Regions from separate parts of the Erwinia sp. V71 genome, predicted to be linked through region 1. Evidence: predicted binding sites of a transcription regulator. Region 1 holds the regulator's gene; the other holds the start of a gene.
The links. The regulator ArgR, encoded in region 1, controls arginine synthesis, uptake and breakdown. The targets are predictions, from matches to a motif close to ANTGAATAAAAATACANT.

Region 1 (11,060 bases):
CGAACGATCTGCTGCCAAATCTGCCGGGTGAGAAAAACCCGTTTGCCTATCAGTTAACCGAAGCCGAAGCGGACAACGATCAGGCGCCGGTACAAATCCCGCGTGATTACTCTGAAGGGGCCTCCGGCCTGTTGCGTGGTGAGCGCGCCACGCGCGATTAACGCTTCATGATTCAGGGCGCTGCGGCGCCCTGCTGTGCAGTCCTGTTTGCCCCATTTATTGCAGCGAGAGCGTCGTAACGATGAAGAAAAAATCATTATTGTTGAGCGCAGTAGCCTTAAGTATCGGTCTGAATGTTGCCCTTGCCCCCAGTGCCAGCGCGGCACTGCCGGCGCAAATTCAGGGGCAGGCGCTGCCAAGTCTGGCGCCGATGCTGGAAAAAGTGCTGCCTGCGGTCGTCAGCGTCCATGTTGAAGGCACCCAGACCGCCAGCCAGGATATCCCTGAACCGCTGAAACGTTTCTTTGGTCAGCAGGGCGGCGAGGCAAAACCACAGCCGTTTGAAGGGCTCGGTTCCGGAGTCATCATTAATGCTGCCAAAGGCTATGTGCTGACCAATAACCATGTAGTGAATGGCGCCGATAAGATCAAAGTGCAGCTCAGCGATGGCAATGAATACGATGCCAAACTGATTGGCCAGGATGAGCAAACTGATATTGCGCTGATTCAGATTAACGGCGCGAAAAACCTGACAGAAGTCAAAATTGCCGACTCCGACCAGCTGAAAGTCGGCGATTTCGCTGTCGCCATCGGTAACCCGTTCGGTCTGGGACAAACCGCGACCTCAGGGATTATCTCCGCACTGGGCCGCAGCGGGCTGAATCTGGAAGGCCTGGAAAACTTTATTCAGACCGATGCCGCAATTAACCGCGGCAACTCCGGCGGCGCGCTGGTCAACCTGAACGGTGAGCTGATCGGCATTAACACCGCCATCCTCGCCTCCAGCGGCGGCAATATCGGTATTGGCTTCGCTATCCCGGCCAATATGGCGGTCAACCTGGCGCAGCAGCTGATTGAATTTGGCGAAGTGAAACGCGGCCAGCTCGGTATCAAAGGCACCGAAATGACGCCGGAAATGGCAAAAGCGTTTAATGTTGATGCGCAGCGCGGCGCATTTGTCAGCGAAGTGCTGCCGAAATCGGCGGCCGCCACGGCCGGCATTAAAGCGGGCGATATTATCGTGTCCGTTGATGACAAGAAGATCACCAGCTTTGCCGAACTGCGGGTGAAAATCGGCACCACCGCGCCAGGTAAAGAGGTGAAGATTGGCCTGCTGCGTGAAGGTAAGCCGCAGACAGTGACCGTTAAGCTTGAGCAGAGTGCACAAACCACCGCCAGCGCCGCCCAGCTTTCTCCGGCGTTGCAGGGCGCCACCCTGAGTGATGGCCAGCTGAAAGATGGCACCAAAGGGGTGAAAGTCGATAATGTTGATAAATCGACCCCGGCGGAACGTGCAGGACTGCATAAAGATGATGTCATTATTGGCATCAACCGCTCGCCGGTCACGAATCTGGCCGAACTGCGCAAAATCCTTGAAGCGAAGCCGCCGCTGGTGGCGCTGAGCGTGGTGCGTGCAGGCGAAAATATCTACCTGTTACTGCGCTAAATCACGATGCGGACACAACTCCGTGTGTGTCCGCATCAGTCGTGCTATTCTGCTGACGTTCTTTCCTGTTGATATAACACCATGTTTCCTAAACTTTTGCGTTCAGTGATTTTTGGCCTGATCGTGGCGGCAATTTTACTCGTCGCGATGCCTGCGCTGAGAATGGGCAGCAACATGCTCTCTGCGCCAGAAAACAGTGCCGACGAGACACCCGTGAGTTATAACCCCGGTGTGCGACGTGCTGTGCCTGCCGTGGTCAATGTCTATACCCGCGGCCTGGATAACAATATCACCGCGCTGGCCTCCGGCGTGATCATGAGCGCAAAAGGCTACATTCTGACCAACCGCCATGTGGTCAGTAATGCCAATCAGATTATTGTCGCCCTGCAGGACGGTCGCTTTTTTGAGGCACTGCTGGTCGGCTCCGACAGCCTGACCGACCTGGCGGTGCTGAAAATCACTGCCACTAACCTGCCGGTGATCCCGATGAACCCAAAACGGGTGGCGCATATTGGCGATATCGTGATGGCGATTGGTAACCCTTATAACCTCGGGCAGACCGTGACCCAGGGGATTATCAGCGCCACCGGACGCGTGGGTCTTAGCCCGTCCGGTCGCCAGAACTTCCTGCAAACTGACGCCTCCATTAACCACGGTAACTCCGGTGGTGCCCTGATCAACTCGCTGGGCGAGCTGATGGGCATCAACACGCTCTCCTTTGATAAGAGCAATGATGGCGAAACGCCGGAAGGCATTGGTTTTGCCATTCCCACCGCGCTGGCGACCAAAATCATGGATAAGCTGATTCGCGACGGGCGTGTGATCCGCGGCTATATCGGCATCAACGGCAGCGATGTGCGTCAGCGCCCCGACCAGAGTATGGGCATTGAACATATCCAGGGTATCCTGGTCAGTAAGGTAAATCCGGGCAGCCCGGCGGAACAGGCGGGAATTCAGGCGAACGACGTGATTACCAGTGTCGAGGGTAAGCCGGCGATATCGGCACAGGAGACGATGGATCAGGTGGCGGAAATCCGGCCAGGATCGGTGGTGCAGGTGCAGATATTACGCGGTGATCAGCGACTGACGCTGCCGGTGACTATTCAGGAATATCCGGAACAAAACTGAGAGCAAACCGATATAGCAGGGAGCCGCATAGCAGCTCCCTCGCCGTGATTACTTCACAAACTCTTCGCCCTGCTTAATATCACTCTTCAGCGTATCCAGCATGCCTGTCAGCGACTGCTGCTCAAACGCGCTCAGCGCACCAATCGGTTTACGCTCCTGAATACCGTTTTTCCCTAGCAGCAGCGGCTGGGCAAAGAAACGGGCGTGTTCGCCGTCACCTTCAACATAGGCGCACTCCAGCACATTGCTGTCGCCCTGCAGTGCACGCACCAGTGACAGACCAAAACGCGCTGCCGCCTGCCCCATCGACAGGGTTGCAGAACCGCCACCCGCTTTGGCTTCCACCACTTCAGTACCGGCATTCTGAATGCGTTTAGTCAGGTCAGCCGCTTCCTGTTCGCTAAAGCTGACGCCCGGGATCTGTGACAGCAGTGGCAGAATAGTGACACCAGAGTGACCACCCACCACCGGCACTTCAATCTCCTGCGGCTGCTTGCCTTTCAGCTGCGCCACAAAAGTGTTGGCGCGGTTAATATCCAGCGTGGTGACGCCAAATAGTTTGTTTTTGTCATAAACACCGGCTTTTTTCAGCACTTCCGCCGCAATCGCCACGGTGGTGTTCACCGGATTGGTAATCACACCAATCAGCGCTTTCGGGCAGGTCGCAGCAACCTGCTCGATCAGATTACGCACGATACCGGCATTAACGTTAAACAGGTCGGAACGATCCATACCCGGCTTACGCGCCACACCAGCAGAAATCAGCACCACATTTGCGCCCTTCAGCGCAGGCGTGGCGTCTTCGCCGCTAAAACCTTCAATTTTGACGGCAGTAGGAATGTGGCTCAGATCAACAGCCACGCCAGGGGTAACGGGAGCGATGTCGTACAGAGAAAGCTCTGAACCTGCAGGAAGCTGGGTTTTAAGCAGAAGTGCGAGCGCCTGGCCAATACCGCCAGCGGCTCCGAGAACTGCAACTTTCATCCTAAACTCCTTATTATTGTGTGAGCAAAACGTGCCGTGAATCCATTGGGCTGACGAGAATAACCAACCCATGAGGTAATGACGAGAAAGATGTCGCCTTTCTGTACACAGTTGCGCTGAAACCAGTCAAAACGCAGCATAATTGACCACAACACCTCCCGATCTGACGCCAAATAGCTCGATTTATAGCCAGATAGTTCTGCGGCTACCATAACCCGCGTATGCGATCAAAACAACATCAATCCGATAACATTTTGTTCACTTTGTGCGCTACATCTATGCGCATATCCGCGGTTGTCATTCGTGGCTAAATTTGCCAGAATGCGCGTCCGCAGTGAAATAGCCCCTGTTTAGCCCAAAGTTAATTTGCATAACAATTCATCTAAATGCATAATAATTTATCGCTGACTTATGGCGTCCTGTTGTTTCCTCTTTTATATCGGTAACCTATGCGTAACCCATCAAAACAAGAAGATCTGATTAAGGCATTCAAGGCCTTACTGAAAGAAGAAAAATTTAGCTCGCAAGGTGAAATTGTTCAGGCGCTGCAGGACGAAGGTTTCGACAATATCAACCAGTCCAAAGTCTCGCGCATGCTGACCAAGTTTGGTGCGGTACGTACCCGCAATGCCAAAATGGAGATGGTCTACTGCCTGCCTGCCGAGCTTGGCGTACCCACCACCACCAGCCCGCTGAAAAATCTGGTGCTGGACATCGACTACAACGATGCGCTGGTCGTGATCCATACCAGCCCGGGCGCAGCACAGCTGATTGCACGCCTGCTGGACTCACTGGGTAAAGCCGAAGGCATTCTCGGCACCATCGCCGGTGACGACACCATTTTTATTACTCCTGCACGCGCCTTTAGCGTAAAACAGCTGTATGACGCCATTCTGGTGCTATTCGAACAAGAGCTATAAATAGCGTAGCTGAAACTCTGGCGTAACTTGCTACTTACCTCGCATTATCATCATCTTTACTTAGAGCCGACCCGTTCGGCTCTATTTATTTGTCGGCTACCCAGCCATCCTTCCGGCCGAAACAACCACAATAAGATGACAATCTCATGTCATCTGTCGCTATTTTCCCGCCATACAGCGTGATCCACTGCAAAGTTACGCACGAATAGCTAAATTCACTTATGTGATTGTTTTTACATAAATTCAACATGTGACGGGCAAAATATAAGCATTTTTTATAACCCATGGTTATTAAAAAGTCATTTCCATGCAAAGAATCCCAAAAAAAGATTATTATCAGAGTATTAATTTCCTACGTGATTAGATCTATACTTGTTTTCGTGATGAACATCACAGTATGTAAAAAGATAAAAACAGACGACGAGGAAATGAATATGAACATTAAAACTAGTATCGCAACCATGAGCCTGCTTTCTGCACTGTCATTTGGCGCTTTTGCAGCGCAATCTATCAATGCTGAACAGGCACAAAATCTGCAATCAATGGGCACTGTCAGCGTCAGCGCGATTACCGCTTCACCTTCAGATATCCGTGAAGCACTGTCACAGAAAGCCGATCAGCAGGGCGCCAGCGCGTACCGTGTGATTGAGGTTTCTGACAACAACAGCTGGCACGCCACTGCAGAACTGTACAAGTAAGCAACGACATTACCACGGTATTAAAAACATTAAAGCTGAACGGCAACCCCAAGAATAAAAACGGCTTTTCAACCCTTTCGGTTGCCATGAACAATCTATTTCTGGAGTAAAAATAATGAAAACGTCTATCGCAATCGCTGCATTAGGTCTGGCTTCCGTACTGTCTTTCGGCGTCAGCGCCGCGAACCTGGTGACTCAGCAGCAGGCTGACAGCCAGAACCTGCAATCTGTCGGTGTGATTTCCGTCAGCGGCCTCGATGGTTCACCGATGACCATTCGTCAGGCACTGTCTGAGAAAGCCAACAAAGAAGGCGCCAGCTCTTACCGCATTATCGAAGCGCGTAACGACGGCAACTTCCACGCCACCGCAGAAATCTATAAATAATCATTCCTCGTTGATCGCATTTGATCTAACGAACCTTTTGGCCCCGTTCGCCGGGGCCCTTTTTGCCGAGGCATACCTTCTGATGGAGGTAAGCGTGTTTAACGCACATTGAAGCGGAGCTGGCCTTCCAGCTCCTCTTCAGCCTCATCAAAAAGCAAGATCAACGCTCCATAGCGCCGCTTCTGTCCCGATCCTAAATGAATAAACTCGATTTCCAGCGGTAACGGCAGCACAGAAAGCGTCACCGCATCCCAGAGTGAATCCAGATCGCTAATCAGTCTGTCGGCCAGCGCAAAGCGCTCGGTAAACTGCCGATAGAAATGAGCCTGATCGACAATCTCATTGAAATCAAAGCTCTCTTTTCTCATGCCCGGCTGCTCCCTACGGATGATTACAGCCCACCAAGGTGCAGGGTTTTCACTTCCAGAAACTCCTCCAGTCCCAGCACCGAACCTTCCCTACCCAGTCCTGACTCTTTTACCCCACCAAAGGGTGCCAGCTCGGTCGACACCGCACACTCGTTGACGCCCACCATTCCGCTTTCCAGTGCAGCCGATACGCGGAACACACGCTGCAGATTCTGTGTATAAAAATAGGCAGCGAGACCAAATTCCGTCTCATTCGCGCGGCGGATCACCTCCTCTTCATCGTCAAAACGGAAACAGGCCGCGACCGGCCCGAAAGTTTCCTCCTGCGCCAGCGTCATATTGTCACTGGCATCAGCAATCACCGTCGGCTGCCAGAAGTTACCGCCCAGGGCATGAGGAGCCCCACCGGCGACAACACGTCCGCCTTTCGTCACCGCGTCGTCGACATGTTCCGCCACTTTTTTCACTGCGGCCTGATCAATCAGCGGCCCCACCTGCACACCATCATCGGCACCATTACCCACTTTTAGCTGCTTCACCGCCTCCGCCAGCTGGTGAACAAAGCGATCATAGATGCTGCTCTGGATAAAGAAGCGGTTGGCGCTGACGCACACCTGGCCTGCGTTACGGAATTTATTGGCAATAGCACCATTGACTGCGGCATCAATGTCGGCATCGTCGAAAACGATATAGGGCGCGTTGCCGCCCAGCTCCAGCGACACTTTCTTGACGCTGTCGGCAGCGTTGCGCATCAGCAGTTTGCCCACCTGAGTGGAGCCGGTGAAGGAGATTTTACGTACCTGTTTGCTGGCCATAATGGCGTCACTGATCGCCTGAGTATCCCCCGCCACGGCGTTAAGGACGCCATCCGGCACACCCGCTTTTTGCGCCAGCGCCAGCAACGCAAAAGCGGAAAGTGGCGTGTTGTTCGCCGGTTTGATAATGCCGGTGCAGCCCGCCGCCAGCGCCGGGCCGAGCTTGCGTGTCAGCATCGCCATCGGGAAGTTCCACGGCGTGATCGCCGCCACCACGCCAATCGGTTCGCGGGTCGCCAGAATACGTGCTCCGGGTTTTGCCGGTGGGATAATCTCGCCGTTGGCGCGCTTCGCCTGCTCGGCAAACCACTGAATAAAGCTGGCGGCATACTCCACTTCACCTTCCGCTTCTTTCAGGGGCTTACCCTGCTCAGCGGTCATCAGTCTGGCGAGCCAGCTTTTCTGTTCGATAATCAGCTGATACCAGCGCTGCAGAATGTCCGCGCGGGCAGCAGCGGCGATCGCCTGTTCCGTTTCGGCTTTCCCCGCTTTTGCCACCCGGGCAATGGTTTCCCCCGTCGCGGGATTGAGCACCGCAAAGGTGTCGCTGAGTGGTTGCCAGCGGCCATCGGCCAGCCAGCCGGTCTGGAAAAGGTCGTTATCCTGCAGGAATGAATGGGACATGGATTTCCTCCTGATCGCTTTGCCATCCTGTGTCTTACAGTATAGCTGGCGATCAGGAGAGGTCGGTTTACGCCAGAATCAGGGTGTTCTGATATCTCTTCAGTACATCTGCAAGGCGTTTTACCGGTTCGGTGACGCTTTCCGGCGCATGCCAGGTCACCAGTTTCTGCTGGTATTCGTCCAGTTCACGCAGTAAACGCTCATAGTAATAACGTCGCTTGTCATCACTGCGTGCGGCGATTACCCGGTCAGCGGTATAGCGCAGCTGTTTATGGAAGGCAGAAAGTTCCGGATTAACCGGCACTTCGGCACTGCGCAGGCGCTGATGACCAATAATCAGCGTCAGCGCCAGACGGTATTTGTTGATATCCGTCGGGAACAGGTTCAGCAGCAGGAACAGTTGCTGGTACAGCGCAGGGAGATGGTTTTCATTACGCCGGGCAAGATTCGTCGTCATCGCCGACACCGCGGCATACATAAAGCGGTTCAGGATGGTGCGGGCAATGCGCGCCTTCGACGTATCGCGGATTATCAGGATCACCATCAGCGCGACAAACGCACCAATCATCTGGCCCAGCGCGCCATCGAGGAAGGTGTGGATATGGAAGGTCATCGGATTATCCAGCACCAGAATATTCAGCGTACCAACAAATGCACCGAGGGTGCCGATCTGACGACGCTGAATAAAGATCCCGGCAATAAACGCCAGCACGCCAAGGGCGATCAACAGCAGTAACAGACTCTGCTGGGTGGCGGGCAGGATCACCATAAAGTAGAGACTGCCCAGCGGGAACGCCACAATCATGCCGTAGACAAAGTCTTTTGCCATCCCCAGCGGATTCGGCGTGCGCATCGCCAGCGCGGTAATCACTGCCAGCATCACCATACAGCCACTGCCGGAAGTCCAGCCGGTGTACAGCCAGAACAGAGAGCCGATCGCGGTAGCGACAAAGGTACGAATCCCATTGACCAGTGCGTGATGCGTCTCCGCCGATTTGGCTTTAATTACCACCTCTTCACGCTCCAGGATCTCTTCCTCTACTTTGCTGATGCTGCTGTTGGTATGTACCCCTTTCAGCAACAACAGATACTGTGTGGCGGCACCCACCCAACTGGCCAGCGTCAGCGGCGTCTGTTTACTGCCGCTGGCAGTGATCACCCGACGCATCAGCTTCATGCGTTTATGCACGTCGCTAACGCTGGTCACCTCTTTATCAAACAGTATCCTGTACTGCGGCGGCAGATAATTCGGACGGCTGTTCTGGATTAAAAAAGTCTCCGCCGCCTGAGTAATCAGCGTGAGCGACACCGTATGCAGCGCTTTTAAGCGACGGTTGACCTTCTCCCAGCGTGGCGACTCCAGCATCAGATGGCTGCGCATGCCGTTCAGCGCGTTGGTGCGCCGCACCAGACTGCCCCAGGATTTATCCACCGCCTCTTTATCATCGTGGGCAATGCAGAGCTGCAGCAGCTTGTAGTGATCCACCAGCAGCGCATCAATTTCACGGTCAATATTGTTTTTAATCGAGCGCGGGGAAAACAGCAGGTCCGCCACTACCGCACAGACGATACCAATCACGATCTCACTGCAGCGCTCAATGGCGAACTGCGGTGCCAGCAGCACGGAACCATTGGTGGTGGAGTCCGCGGTCACCACGATAATCAGCGCGGTATAACCCGCCAGCCCGAGCGCGTAGGAGTTTTCCACTTTAATTAATGACGACAGCCAGACGCAGACGCCCGCCCAGAGACAGCACAACAACAGCATCACTACCGGCGCGCGAATGGTGCTGATCATGATCGCCAGCGCGGCGATACAGCCAATAAAAGTACCGATGATGCGCAGCAGGCCGCGATGGCGCAGCGCGCCAGAGAAGGGATCGCCACCCGCAACGAACGCGGTGCCGCCCGCCACGATGCCGGCGGTCATCACCGCCCAGCGCGGGGTTTCCAGATTGAAATGAAAGCCGACAAACAGCGCCAGCATAATCGCGCAGGCGAGTTTGATCGGAAAACGCAGCCGTTCAACGCTAAAACCTTGCATAACGCCTCCGCTTAACCGAACTCACGTAAGCGGTGCAGGAAGCGGGTCATCGGCGGTAACTGTTCGCGATCGCGATCCACTTCGCCGGTCACCACCACAGTCGCCGTGGTGCCCGAAGGATAGAGATTACCTGGCTGCTGATCGAGACGGATCTTCACCGGCACGCGCTGCGCCAGACGTACCCACTCCAGGTTGGAATCGATGGTCGCCATGCCTTTGCTGTCGACGGTGCTGCTGCTGTTATTCACCCCGGCGGCAAAGCTGTCTACCGTACCGCGCAGAATGCGGTTGCTGCCCAGCGGCGTGATTTCAACACGATAACCCGGACGCAGCCCGGAAAGTTTGGTCTCTTCCATATAGGCCAGCACATAGAAACTGTCCTGCTTCACCAGCGCCACCGAGGTGGAACCACGGGTAATAAACTCCCCGGCATAGACATTCAGGTTAGTGATCCAGCCACTGGCCGGTGCGCGGATCACGGTACGATCGAGATCCAGCTGCGCCAGATCGCGCGTCGCACGCGATTTTGCCAGCTGATGTTCGCTGGTCTGCAGATCGCTGTTCGACTGATCGATCGCTTCGCGCGACATCACATTCGATCCCAGCTGATTGCGGCGGCTGGCTTCACGGCGCTTCTCTTTCACCAGCGCATCGTAATAGGCCACATCCGCTTCGGCTTCTTCCAGTGCTTTCTGGAAACGCGGCTGGTCGATGGTAAACAGCCCATCGCCCTGCTTCACCAGCTGGTTATCGTGCACCTTCACTTCGGTAATCAGGCCGGTGACATCCGGGGCGATAGCCACCACATCGGCGGTAAATTTGGCGTCGCGGGTCCACGGCGACTCGGTGTAAAACACCCAGGCGCGGAAGATAACCACAACGGCGATGATAACCAGAACAATAGTGATCGCGTAGCGCGCGATTTTTCTTATTAGAGCTTTCACTTTGACCTCAGACGAACAGACGGGATACCAGGTAAAACAGACAGCAGAACAGTGCAGTATTAAACAATGCCGGGTGCCAGACTAAATCGTAGATGCCGGTCGGCATCAGCACGCGACGCACCAGCCAGAACAGCATCAATGCGACGATAAGTTCAAAGAATACGGGAGGGAACGACAGCCCAAACACGACAATAACCGGAAGCACACTCATTTTTTATCCTTTTACATATCGGTGCCGGACCGGCCATGATGCCAGAGCAATACCGCTCCCGATGCTTAACGGAAGCACTGCTTACGGATTGATGATGGTCAGACGACAGGTAAACTGTCAGACGAAAATCAGAACCGTTACTTAATGATAGATTACCATTAAGCAATCTCGACAATGGGATGAGCCACCAGACGGCGACCCGGCAGCTATATAGTAACGTTGATGACTATATGTTTTCTACAAATTGTGATCTAAATCACTTTTAAGCCAGAGTGAATAATGGAAAAACTAAAGGGGATGGCGGTGTTTGCCAAAGTGGTCGAGCTTGGCTCG
Region 2 (11,060 bases), on a different contig from region 1:
GCTGAAACCATAATCGGTTTCCTCTTTCCACTCTTCGACCGCTGCACGCAGACGAGCGACGATGGCGACCGCTTTTTCACGCAGCGCCAGGTCGTCATAGACATGCACTTTGCCGCCGCTCAGGGCGTTAATGGTTTCATGAATGCCGATATAACCCAGCGAAATCGAGGCGCGGCCGTGTTTGAAAATCTCCGCGATATCGTCGTCGGCTTTCAGGCGCACGCCGCAGGCACCTTCCATATACAGAATTGGCGCGACGCGGGCTTTCACCCCTTCCAGTCGGGCGATGCGGGTCATTAACGCTTTTTTCGCCAGCACCAGGCGCTCATCCAGCAGCGACCAGAAGCGTGCTTCATCGCCTTTGGCTTCCAGCGCGATGCGCGGCAGGTTCAGGCTGATGACGCCGAGGTTATTACGGCCATCATGGATCAGCTCGCCATTTTCTTCATATACGCCGAGGAAGCTGCGGCAACCCATTGGCGTTTTAAACGAGCCAGTGACTTTCACCACCTGGTCGTAGTTAAGGATATCCGGGTACATGCGCTTACTGGCGCACTCCAGCGCCAGTTGCTTGATGTCATAGTTCATATCGCCCGGGCGGTGGTTAATGCCGTCACGGATGGCAAACACCAGTTTCGGGAACACCGCGGTTTTATGGTTTTTCCCCAGTCCGGCAATACGGTTGCGCAGGATCGACTGCTGGATCAGCCGTGCCGACCAGCTGGTGCCAAGGCCGAAACCAAAGGTGACAAACGGCGTCTGGCCGTTGGCGGTATGCAGGGTGTTGACTTCATATTCCAGCGACTGGAACGCGTCGTAGCACTCTTTTTCGGTGCGGCTGAGGGCAAAACCTTCGGCGTCCGGAATGTGCCACTGCTGCGCCACCTGCTGATATTTGGCGTAGCTGACTTCAACAAACGGCGCCAGAACTTCATCGATACGGTTAATGGTGGTGCCGCCATAAATATGGCTGGCGACCTGAGCGATGATCTGCGCGGTAACGGCGGTGGCGGTGGAGATCGATTTTGGCGGTTCGATCTCGGCATTACCCATCTTAAAGCCATTATTCAGCATGCCTTTCAGATCGATCAGCATGCAGTTAAACATCGGGAAGAACGGCGAGTAGTCGAGATCGTGATAGTGGATCTCACCGCGTTCATGGGCGCTGACCACATCGAGCGGCAGCAGGTGCTGCTGGGCGTAGTGTTTCGCCACGATCCCCGCCAGCAGATCGCGCTGGGTCGGGATCACTTTGCTGTCTTTGTTGGCGTTTTCATTCAGCAGCGCCGGGTTGCTCTGCTCGACCAGGCCACGGATCGCCTGGTTCAGCTTGCCGCGCTGTTCACGTGCCACATCGCGGTCATGGCGATATTCAATATAGGTGCGCGCCAGCTGCGGATAGCGCCCGGCCATCAGCAGATCTTCTACTGCACTCTGGATCTCATGAATATCAACCTTGCTGCGCCCCTGCATCTGCAGGCTGATCTGACGCGCAACGGTGGCGCAATAGTCATCATCGTTAATCTGTGCCGCGCGCGCAGCACCGCAAATCGCCGCGCAGATACGTTGTTCATCAAAGGCTACCTGACAGCCATCTCGTTTGATTACTACTGTTGCCACCGCTGCTCTCCTTATGTACCCGTCATACTTCAGGCAGCAGGTGCGTTGGCTTTCCTCACTCACCCTGGTCACTTACTGGTGTAAGCTCCCGGGGATTCGCTGCGTCGCCGCCTTCCTGCAACCTGAATTATTTAGGGTATAGGTGAAAACTATATATTGATAAGGAGTAGCATACTAAACCCAATATATGGTGTTTTGATCGAAATTAACTGCACTTTTATTGATGCAGAGCAAAGATTCCACCGCATGCAGAAAAGTTGCTCAGAATGGTTTTGGGCGGAATAATTCCGCCCGGTGAAGGTTACACGCCAGGCTTCTGATACCACCAGATCGCTTCATACGGTCGCAGCATCATTTCGCCGGGCGCCGGGCGTGAGGACGGATAGTTACTGAGCAAAATGTTCCAGTCGCCGTCAAATACGTCAGGGTGCCACGACTGGGCGTCGCGGCTCAGATTGACCGCCACAATCAGCGTTTCGCCTTCGTACTGGCGACGGTAGCACCACAGATAAGGGTGCTCCGGCAGCAGATCGAGATAATCACCCCAGGTGAGGATGGCGTGGGTTTTGCGCAGCTGGATCAGCTTCTGGTAGGTGTAGAACACCGAGTCATCATCAGCAATGGCGGCTTCGGCGTTGATGGTGGCGACGCTGTCGCTGATGCCAATCCACGGTGTGCCGCTGGTAAAGCCGCCGTTTTCGCTGGCGTCCCACTGCATCGGCGTGCGGCCGTTGTCGCGCGATTTGCTGGCGAGGATTTCCAGCAGATTATCGCTGTCGCGGCCCTGAGCGCGCAGTTCGGCGTACATGTTGTGACTTTCGATATCGCGGTAATCGATGATGCGGGTGAAGTGCGGATTGATCATCCCCAGCTCTTCGCCCTGGAAGATGTAGGGGGTGCCCTGCATACCGTGCAGCGCCATCGCCAGCAGTTTTGCCGACTGGACGCGGTACTCGCCTTCGTCACCCCAGCGTGAGACCACGCGTGGCTGGTCGTGGTTACACCAGAACAGGGCGTTCCACGCCCGGTTGTGCATCCCCTGCTGCCAGTGGGTAAAGATCGCTTTCAGCGCCACCAGATCCAGCTGTGTCAGCGTCCATTTCTGGCCCTGAAAAAAGTCCACTTCCACATGATCGAAGCTGAATACCATCGACAGCTCGTCGCCCTCCAGCGAACCATACTGCTGGCAATGTTCCAGCGTGGCGGAAGACATCTCTCCCACCGTCATCAGTTCACGCGGCCGGAACACATCGCGACTCATTTCACGCATATATTCATGAATGCGCGGGCCGTCAGTATATAACCGCAGGCCGTCGCCTGCGGGATCGTCGGGGAAGTCCTGGTGTTTCGACACCAGATTCACCACGTCGAGACGCAAACCATCAATACCGCGATCCGCCCAGAAATTGACGATCTGCTTCAGCTCAGCACGCAGGCTCTCGTTTTCCCAGTTGAGATCCGCCTGTTCCGGTGCCCACAGGTGCATATAGTACTGAGCACTTTCCGCGTGCCAGCGCCAGGCGTGGCCACCGAATTTGGATCGCCAGTTGTTGGGCGGGCCACCGCCTTCAGCAGCATCGCGCCAGATATAGTAGGAGCGGTAGGGGCTTTCGCGATCCAGCGCTTCGTGAAACCAGTGGTGTTGGGTTGAGGAGTGGTTAAACACCTGGTCGAGGATCACACGCAGGCCGCGTTTATGCGCCTGTTCGACCAGATTGTCGAAGTCGGTCATGGTGCCGTAGGCGGGATCGATGGCGATGTAGTTCGCGACATCGTAGCCGTTATCGACCTGCGGTGAGATATAAAACGGCGTCAGCCAGATGGCATCCACGCCGAGCAGTTTCAGGTAATCGAGCCGCTGAATAACGCCTGCCAGATCGCCTGTTCCGCTACCCGTCGTATCCTGAAAGCTCTTGGGATAGATTTGGTAGATAACGCCGTTCTGCCACCATGGTGGAATTTTATTCATTGCTCAATCCTGCTTTTCAGGGCGAAAAGATCCACCCATTTGTGTAGACGGTTTAATCGTTTTTATTTGCGTCTTTTAAGATTAGACAGTTACTGGCGGTTCGAAACTGTGGTCGCGCAGGATCAGTCTGAAAATCGCTGGTGCGGAGCAGAGGAAACGGCGGAAGTGACTGTGACACAAGGGGATAGCGCGTTCAGGTAGGGGAAAAAAGTTAAGTAAATCCGTGCATAAGGATGTTGCAAAAATTTGCAGCGGGGGGTTTTGGCATCGTCTGGCAGATCGAGATACCCGGGGCGACCACCCCGCGGTCTTCCGCGGACAAGCCGCTCCAGAGCCATCGGGGTGTTTCCCCTAAAATCGCGCCTTCGCGCTGATGCAGGCGACAGACGCGCCTTCCTTCGTGAGCGGGGGAAAGCTGGGATGGGGGAACTGACGGCCCGGCGTCATTTGTTCACCCTCCCCCGCTGGCGGGGGAGGGGACACGGAATTCTGCAGAAGCGACAGCGATCCCGTTATTCTGGTCTTAACGGCGAACCGCGATAGCTTCAATCTCAATCTTCACGTCTTTTGGCAGACGCGCGACTTCCACACAGGAGCGGGCAGCGAAGCTGGCGTTATGCTCGGTGAAGAACGCTTCATAGGTCGCATTGACCGTGGCGAAATCATTGAGATCTTTCACAAACACCGTCGTTTTCACGATGTCGCCCACTTTCAGACCAGCCGCTTCGACGATAGCTTTCACGTTTTCCAGTGACTGACGCGCTTGCGCGGAAACATCGTCAGCGATCGCGCCGGTTTTTGGATCGACCGGAATCTGGCCTGAAGTCATGATCATACTGCCGAGATCCACACCCTGAACATAAGGTCCGATAGCGGCGGGGGCTTTTTCCGTACTGATTTCGCGCGACATAACTTCTCCTGATGGTAGGGGCGGGCAGCGCCGCCCATGCTAAATATCTCAGTTAAGCACCAGCCTGCGTCATCGCTCATGCGTGTGAGCAGGGGGCTAACAACGTCCTCCATTATAGGGAGGACGATGGCGATTACCAGTTTGCCAGGACCACCTGATGGGCAAACTCTTTCTCGCAATATTTGCATTTCAGCTGCACATCGCCCTGGCGCTCTTTGACCGCGAAGCTGGAGTAAACCGGCTCGCTGCGGCTGATGCAGTTGCCGTTCGGGCAGGTCAGCACGCGCTCAATACGATCCGGCAGCGTCGGCGAGATCTTACCGACCACTTCATATTCGTCGATGCGGTTCACCGTGGCGTGAGGGGCATAGACCGCCAGCTGGTTGATCTGATCGTCGGTCAGAAAGGTGTTTTCAATCTTGATCAGATCTTTGCGGCCCAGTTCACCAGAGGGCAGGTTCAGGCCAATGGTGATGCGCTGATCGGTCTCCGTCAGGCGAAACAGGGTCAGTAATTTAAAGCCAACCTGTGCCGGGATATGGTCGATCACCGTGCCGCGTTTAATCGCTTCAACCTGCAGTTTGTTATCGTGCGTCATACTATTATCCCCCTTACAGAGCCAGTTCGCGATTCAGTACCAGCGCCAGCAGCGCCTGACGGGCGTAGATGCCGTTGCCTGCCTGCTGGAAGTACCAGGCGTGCGGCGTGCTGTCGACATCGGTGGTGATCTCATCGATGCGTGGCAGCGGATGAAGGACTTTCATGTTGTCGCGTGCACCTTCCAGGTCGCTGGCGCGCAGGACAAATTGCGCCTTCACATTGGCGTATTCGGACGGATCGAGACGCTCTTTCTGCACGCGTGTCATGTACAGGATGTCCACCTGCGGGATCACTTCCTCGATGCTGTCATGGCGGCTCCAGACAATGCCCTGTTCGTCCAGCATATCGGTGATGTAGGACGGCATGGCCAGCGCATCAGGGGCGATAAAGAAGAAGCGGTTGCCGTCGAACTTCGCCAGTGCCTGCGCCAGTGAGTGCACAGTACGGCCATATTTCAGGTCACCGACCATCGCCACATTCAGTTTGCTCAGGCGGCTCTGGGTTTCCTGAATGGTAAACAGATCGAGCAGTGTCTGGGTTGGGTGCTGGTTCGCGCCGTCACCAGCGTTCAGTACCGGCACTCCGCCGGAGAATTCGGTCGCCAGTCGCGCTGCGCCTTCCTGCGGATGGCGCATGACAATGGCGTCAACGTAGGTGCCAATCACTGAAATGGTATCGGCGAGGGTTTCGCCTTTTTTGCCCAGCGAGGTGTTGCTGCCATCGGCAAAGCCCACCACCGACGCGCCCAGACGGTGCATTGCCGTTTCAAACGACAGGCGGGTACGGGTCGACGCCTCAAAGAAGCAGCTGGCGATTACCTTGTGCTTCAGTAACTCCGGCTGCGGGTTGGCTTTCAGGCTGGCGGCAGTTTGCAGCACCAGCTCCAGCTCTTCACGGCTTAAGTCGTTTATTGAAATGATATGCTTGTGATACAGCGGATTGGCCATGTTCCACTCTCCTCAGGACGTGCCGGATGACGGACAAAAAAAAGCCCCTGCAATGAGGGGCTTTTTTTCAGATCGGTTAGGCAACGGGAGGAAACGGGTGCCCCGCCTGCGTGCAGACGTGGTTGAGCAATGATGTTTACGGTGCTCAGTGGCATACTTCCTCCCGGCAAATTGTCGGGCATTATACTCAATCAGGCTGTTGCCGCAAACGATTTCCCCGTCATGCTTCGCACTGCCGCTGCGCTCACTCACCCCGGTCGCATCGTTATCTGTGCGCCCGGGGATTCGCAGACTTGCCGCCTTGCCGCAGCCCGAATGATTTAGGGGAGACGGTGCAACGTTCTTAGAGCGGTTTCGCCAGCGTGGCGACCATCACTGCCTTGATGGTGTGCAGACGGTTTTCTGCCTGATCAAACACCACGCTGTGCGCGGATTCAAACACTTCATCCGTCACTTCCATACCGCCTTTCAGATCGTACTGTTGCGCCATTTGCTGACCCAGCGTGGTCTGATCGTCATGGAACGCAGGCAGGCAGTGCAGGAATTTCACCTGCGGATTGCCGGTCAGCTGCAGCATCGCGCTGTTCACCTGGTATTTACGCAGCAACGCGATACGCTCCTGCCATACTTCCTTTGGCTCGCCCATCGAGACCCATACATCGGTGTAGATAAAGTCTGCGCCTTTGACGCCTTCTGCGATATCTTCAGTGAGGGTGATTTTGCCACCGGTTTTTTCTGCTGCCTGACGACACTGTTCGACCAGCGCCTCTTCCGGCCAGCAGCTTTTTGGCGCGACCAGGCGCAGATCCAGCCCCACCAGCGCGGCCGCTTCCAGCATGGTATTACCCATGTTGTTACGCGCATCACCGGCATACACCAGCGTCATCTCTTTCAGCGATTTCTCTGGCAGGTGCTCCTGCATGGTCAGCAGATCTGCCAGCAGCTGCGTCGGGTGGAATTCATTGGTCAGGCCGTTCCACACCGGTACGCCCGCATACTGTGCCAGCGTTTCGACGATTTCCTGGCCGTGACCGCGATACTGAATACCGTGATACATGCGGCCCAGCACGCGCGCTGTATCTTTAATCGACTCTTTATGGCCGATCTGGCTGCCGCTTGGACCAAGATAAGTGACGTTCGCGCCCTGATCGAATGCGGCAACTTCGAAAGAGCATCGGGTGCGGGTCGAGTCTTTTTCGAAGATGAGCGCAATATTTTTGCCTGTCAGATGCTGAACTTCTTCACCGTTTTTTTTCGCGGTTTTTAGTGAGGCGGCCAGCGCCAGCAGAGCGTTAATCTCTGCCGGAGTAAAATCAAGCAGCCTGAGGAAATGACGTTGATGGAACTGACTCATACAGCACTCCGTGTCTCGCTTTGAATGAATTAAAATTCAATCTAATCGAATGAATATGCATTTTCAACCCCGGAGAAAAGAAACTTTGTGTTTTGTGTAGTGGCGCGAACGGCGCTGTGGGAAAATAATCAAATTAATAGCCGACGACCCTGAGGAGCAGAACCATGGCTTACGAACAATTGCTGGAAGAGCAGCGCGAAGAAACGCGTCTGATCATCGAAGAACTGCTGGAGGATGGCAGTGATCCCGATGCGCTGTATGCCATAGAGCACCACCTCTCCTGCAACAATTTCGATTCGCTGGAGAAAGTGGCGGTGGAAGCCTTTAAACTCGGCTATGAAGTCAGCGAGCCGGAAGAGCTGGAACTGGAAGACGGCACTACCGTGATGTGCTGCGATATTATTAGTGAAGGCGCGCTGAATGCCGAACTGATTGATGCCCAGGTTGAGCAGCTGGTGGTACTGGCGGGTAAATTCAACGTCGACTATGACGGCTGGGGCACCTACTTTGAAGATCCTGATGCGCAGGATGAAGACGAGGATGGTGATGTTGATGAAGACGACACTGGTGTGCGTCACTGATTGATGCTGGCTGCACGCTGTAAGTTCGACGCCTGAGCATCACTTTACGTTCTGTGCCTGGGCCTCGTTTCTGGTCCTGTGATTGCGCCGGGAACACGGTCAGCTCCGGAAAGTCGCTTTTCGTCGTCCCTGACCGCTCGGCCCGCGCCGTCCATGGCGCGGGACGCTTTCCTCCGCTGACCGTGTTCCCGGCGTTTTAAACCTGTGAGTTGCTGCAAACGTGCCATCGGCAATCCTGCGTTAAATTGGTTAGCGACCGAACTTAAATACTTTCTCTGACACACTGATAAAAATGAATTACGACGAACTTCTTGCCCCGATCCACGGCTTTCTCCAGTGCCGTACCCCACAAGCGTGGATTGATGAGGCGCGCAAAGCGGAAAATCTCGCCCTGTTGCTGACTGACCACCTGGTCTGCGAACTGAAAGCCGCGCAAACCGCCATCTGGCTGATCCGCAAGTATGTGGCCGATAAAGAGAGTGGCGATGCGTTGCTGGCATGGCTGAAACCGTATGAAAACTTTGTTCACAGCGAAAACTACGATCTGCAGTTTCTGGCTGACCACAAGAGTTTGTCGAAAAGCGTGATTACGCGCGGTGACCTGCCGTATGCCGATGATCTGGTGGAAAAAATGGTGCTGCTGATTAAGGAAGAGCTGCACCATTTCTATCAGGTGCTGGAAATTATGCAGGCGCGCAACATTCCCTATCGCAAAATCACCGCCAGCCGCTATGCCAAAGGGCTGATGCGCGAAGTGATCACTCACGAGCCGGAAACGCTGGTGGATAAGCTGATTTGCGGCGCGTATATCGAAGCGCGCTCCTGCGAACGTTTTGCCAGTCTGGCGCCGTATCTTGATGAGGAGCTGGAACGCTTCTATCTGTCGCTGCTGCGCTCAGAGGCGCGCCACTACCAGGATTATCTGGAATTAGCGGCACAAATCGCGGCAAAAGATATCAGCGAGCGCGTCAGAAAAATCGGTGAAACCGAAGCGCAGCTGATTTTACAGCCGGATGAAGAATTACGTTTTCACAGCGGTGTGCCGTGCGGTGCGGCGTTGCAGGGGCGACACTAAGGTCGCCCGCGCGACGGGATTCACCCTTCCGCCAGTTCGCGCAGATACTGGAAAATCTGACGATAGGCTTTCGGTGGTTTGTTAGCCGCTTTCTCTTTCTGCGCATTACGGATCATTGTGCGCAGTTGCTGACGGTCAGCGTCAGGATAGAGATTCAGCACTTCCGGCACCGCATCATCGCCTTTTTCCACCAGACGGTCGCGCAGCGCTTCCAGTTTATGGAACAGCGACACCTGCTGGTTGTGACGGTTTTTCAGCTTATCCAGCGCCTGGCGGATCGGTTCAACGTCACGCGCGCGCAGCATTTTACCAATCAGCTGCAGCTGACGGCGGCGAGCTTCTTTCTTGATCTTCTGCGCCAGTTCAACCGCGTCGCGCAGTTCTTCATCCAGCGGGATCTTATCCAGCGAGTTTTTGCCGAGATCGATAATCTCCGCGCCGAGGCGTTTTAACTCTTCGGCATCGCGCTTAATTTCACTTTTACTGACCCAGATAATCTCTTCGTCTTCTTCGTCCTGATTATCGGGTACATCATCGAGCCAGTCTTCGGGCTGCTTGGTCATGGGTAGGCTCCTAAAAAAGAAGCTAATGCTATCAGGTTACGTGGCTACTGCGAAATTGTTCTCTGAGTCTGTTAGACTCAAACTATTCCCATTCATTAATTATATGGCAGGCCGATGAAAGTAATCTCCCAGGTTGCAGAACAACGTAAAGTGCTGGAACAGGCGGTCGCACAGGCGCTTGAACTGGCAAAAGCCAGCACTGACGGGGCAGAAGTCGCCGTCAGCAAGACCACCGGCATCAGCGTCAGTACCCGTTACGGTGAAGTGGAAAATGTCGAATTCAACAGTGATGGCGCGCTGGGTATCACCGTTTATCACCAGAATCGTAAAGGCAGCGCTTCGTCGACCGACCTGAGCCCGGATGCGATTAAACGCACGGTGCAGGCGGCGGTGGATATTGCCCGTTATACCTCGCCTGATCCGTTCGCGGGTATGGCGGATCGCGATCTGCTGGCGTTTGAAGCGCCGGATCTCGATCTGTTCCACCCGTCTGATCTGGATGCTGATCAGGCGATCGAACTGGCGGCGCGTGCCGAGCAGGCATCCCTGAAAGCGGATAAACGTATCACCAATACCGAAGGCGGCAGCTTTAACAGCCATGTCGGTATCAAAGTGTTTGGTAACAGCCACGGCATGCTGCAGAGCTACTGCTCCAGCCGCCACTCGCTCTCCAGCTGCGTGATTGCGGAGCAGGATGGCGATATGGAACGCGATTACGCCTACACCATTGGCCGCGCGATTGGCGACCTGCAGTCACCGGAGTGGGTGGGTGAAGAGTGTGCACGTCGCGTTGTGTCACGCCTTGCTCCACGTAAGCTGGCGACCATGCAGGCACCGGTGATTTTTGCCGCTGAAGTGGCGACCGGGCTGTTTGGTCATCTGGTCGGCGCGATCAGCGGCAGCAGTGTGTATCGCAAATCCACCTTCCTGCTCGACTCGCTGGGCAAACAAATTCTGCCAGAGTGGCTGACGATTCAGGAACAACCGCATCTGCTGAAAGGTCTGGCGTCGACACTATTCGACAGCGAAGGTGTACGCACCCAACAGCGCGATATCATCAAAGATGGCGTGCTGCAGACCTGGCTGCTGACCAGCTATGCAGCGCGTAAACTTGGCCTGCAGAGCACTGGCCATGCTGGTGGTATCCACAACTGGCGTATTGCCGGGCAGGGCGCCAGCTTTAACGACCTGCTGAAGCAGATGGGCACCGGTCTGGTGGTCACTGAGCTGATGGGGCAGGGCGTCAGCGGCATTACCGGTAATTACTCCCGTGGTGCGGCGGGTTACTGGGTGGAGAATGGCGAAATCCAGTATCCGGTGAGTGAAATCACCATCGCTGGCAATCTGAAAGATATGTGGCGCAATATGGTCACAGTCGGCAGCGATATCGAAACGCGCAGCAACATTCAGTGCGGCTCCGTTTTGTTACCAGAAATGAAAA

Region 2: a site for ArgR is predicted at 7,424-7,441, ahead of argF (ornithine carbamoyltransferase). Genes of this name have one in related genera too.

What each region holds. Positions count from the first base shown of each region.
Region 1 is NZ_CBFFRK010000002.1:29,853-40,912, reverse strand. It holds gene zapG (Z-ring associated protein ZapG) at 1-161, shown strand, start outside; gene degQ (serine endoprotease DegQ) at 242-1,606, shown strand; gene degS (outer membrane-stress sensor serine endopeptidase DegS) at 1,688-2,734, shown strand; gene mdh (malate dehydrogenase) at 2,783-3,718, opposite strand; gene argR (transcriptional regulator ArgR) at 4,168-4,638, shown strand; gene yhcN (peroxide/acid stress response protein YhcN) at 5,073-5,336, shown strand; gene yhcN (peroxide/acid stress response protein YhcN) at 5,452-5,721, shown strand; gene ACSZO1_RS00670 (barstar family protein) at 5,820-6,089, opposite strand; gene ACSZO1_RS00665 (NAD-dependent succinate-semialdehyde dehydrogenase) at 6,113-7,528, opposite strand; gene aaeB (p-hydroxybenzoic acid efflux pump subunit AaeB) at 7,596-9,572, opposite strand; gene aaeA (p-hydroxybenzoic acid efflux pump subunit AaeA) at 9,584-10,516, opposite strand; gene aaeX (p-hydroxybenzoic acid efflux pump operon protein AaeX) at 10,524-10,727, opposite strand; gene aaeR (HTH-type transcriptional activator AaeR) at 11,007-11,060, shown strand, end outside.
Region 2 is NZ_CBFFRK010000062.1:12,171-23,230, forward strand. It holds gene nrdD (anaerobic ribonucleoside-triphosphate reductase) at 1-1,620, opposite strand, end outside; gene ACSZO1_RS13680 (alpha,alpha-phosphotrehalase) at 1,922-3,589, opposite strand; gene ridA (2-iminobutanoate/2-iminopropanoate deaminase) at 4,113-4,499, opposite strand; gene pyrI (aspartate carbamoyltransferase regulatory subunit) at 4,633-5,097, opposite strand; gene pyrB (aspartate carbamoyltransferase) at 5,111-6,046, opposite strand; gene argF (ornithine carbamoyltransferase) at 6,390-7,400, opposite strand; gene rraB (ribonuclease E inhibitor RraB) at 7,565-7,981, shown strand; gene miaE (tRNA isopentenyl-2-thiomethyl-A-37 hydroxylase MiaE) at 8,274-9,056, shown strand; gene yjgA (ribosome biogenesis factor YjgA) at 9,077-9,619, opposite strand; gene pmbA (metalloprotease PmbA) at 9,734-11,060, shown strand, end outside.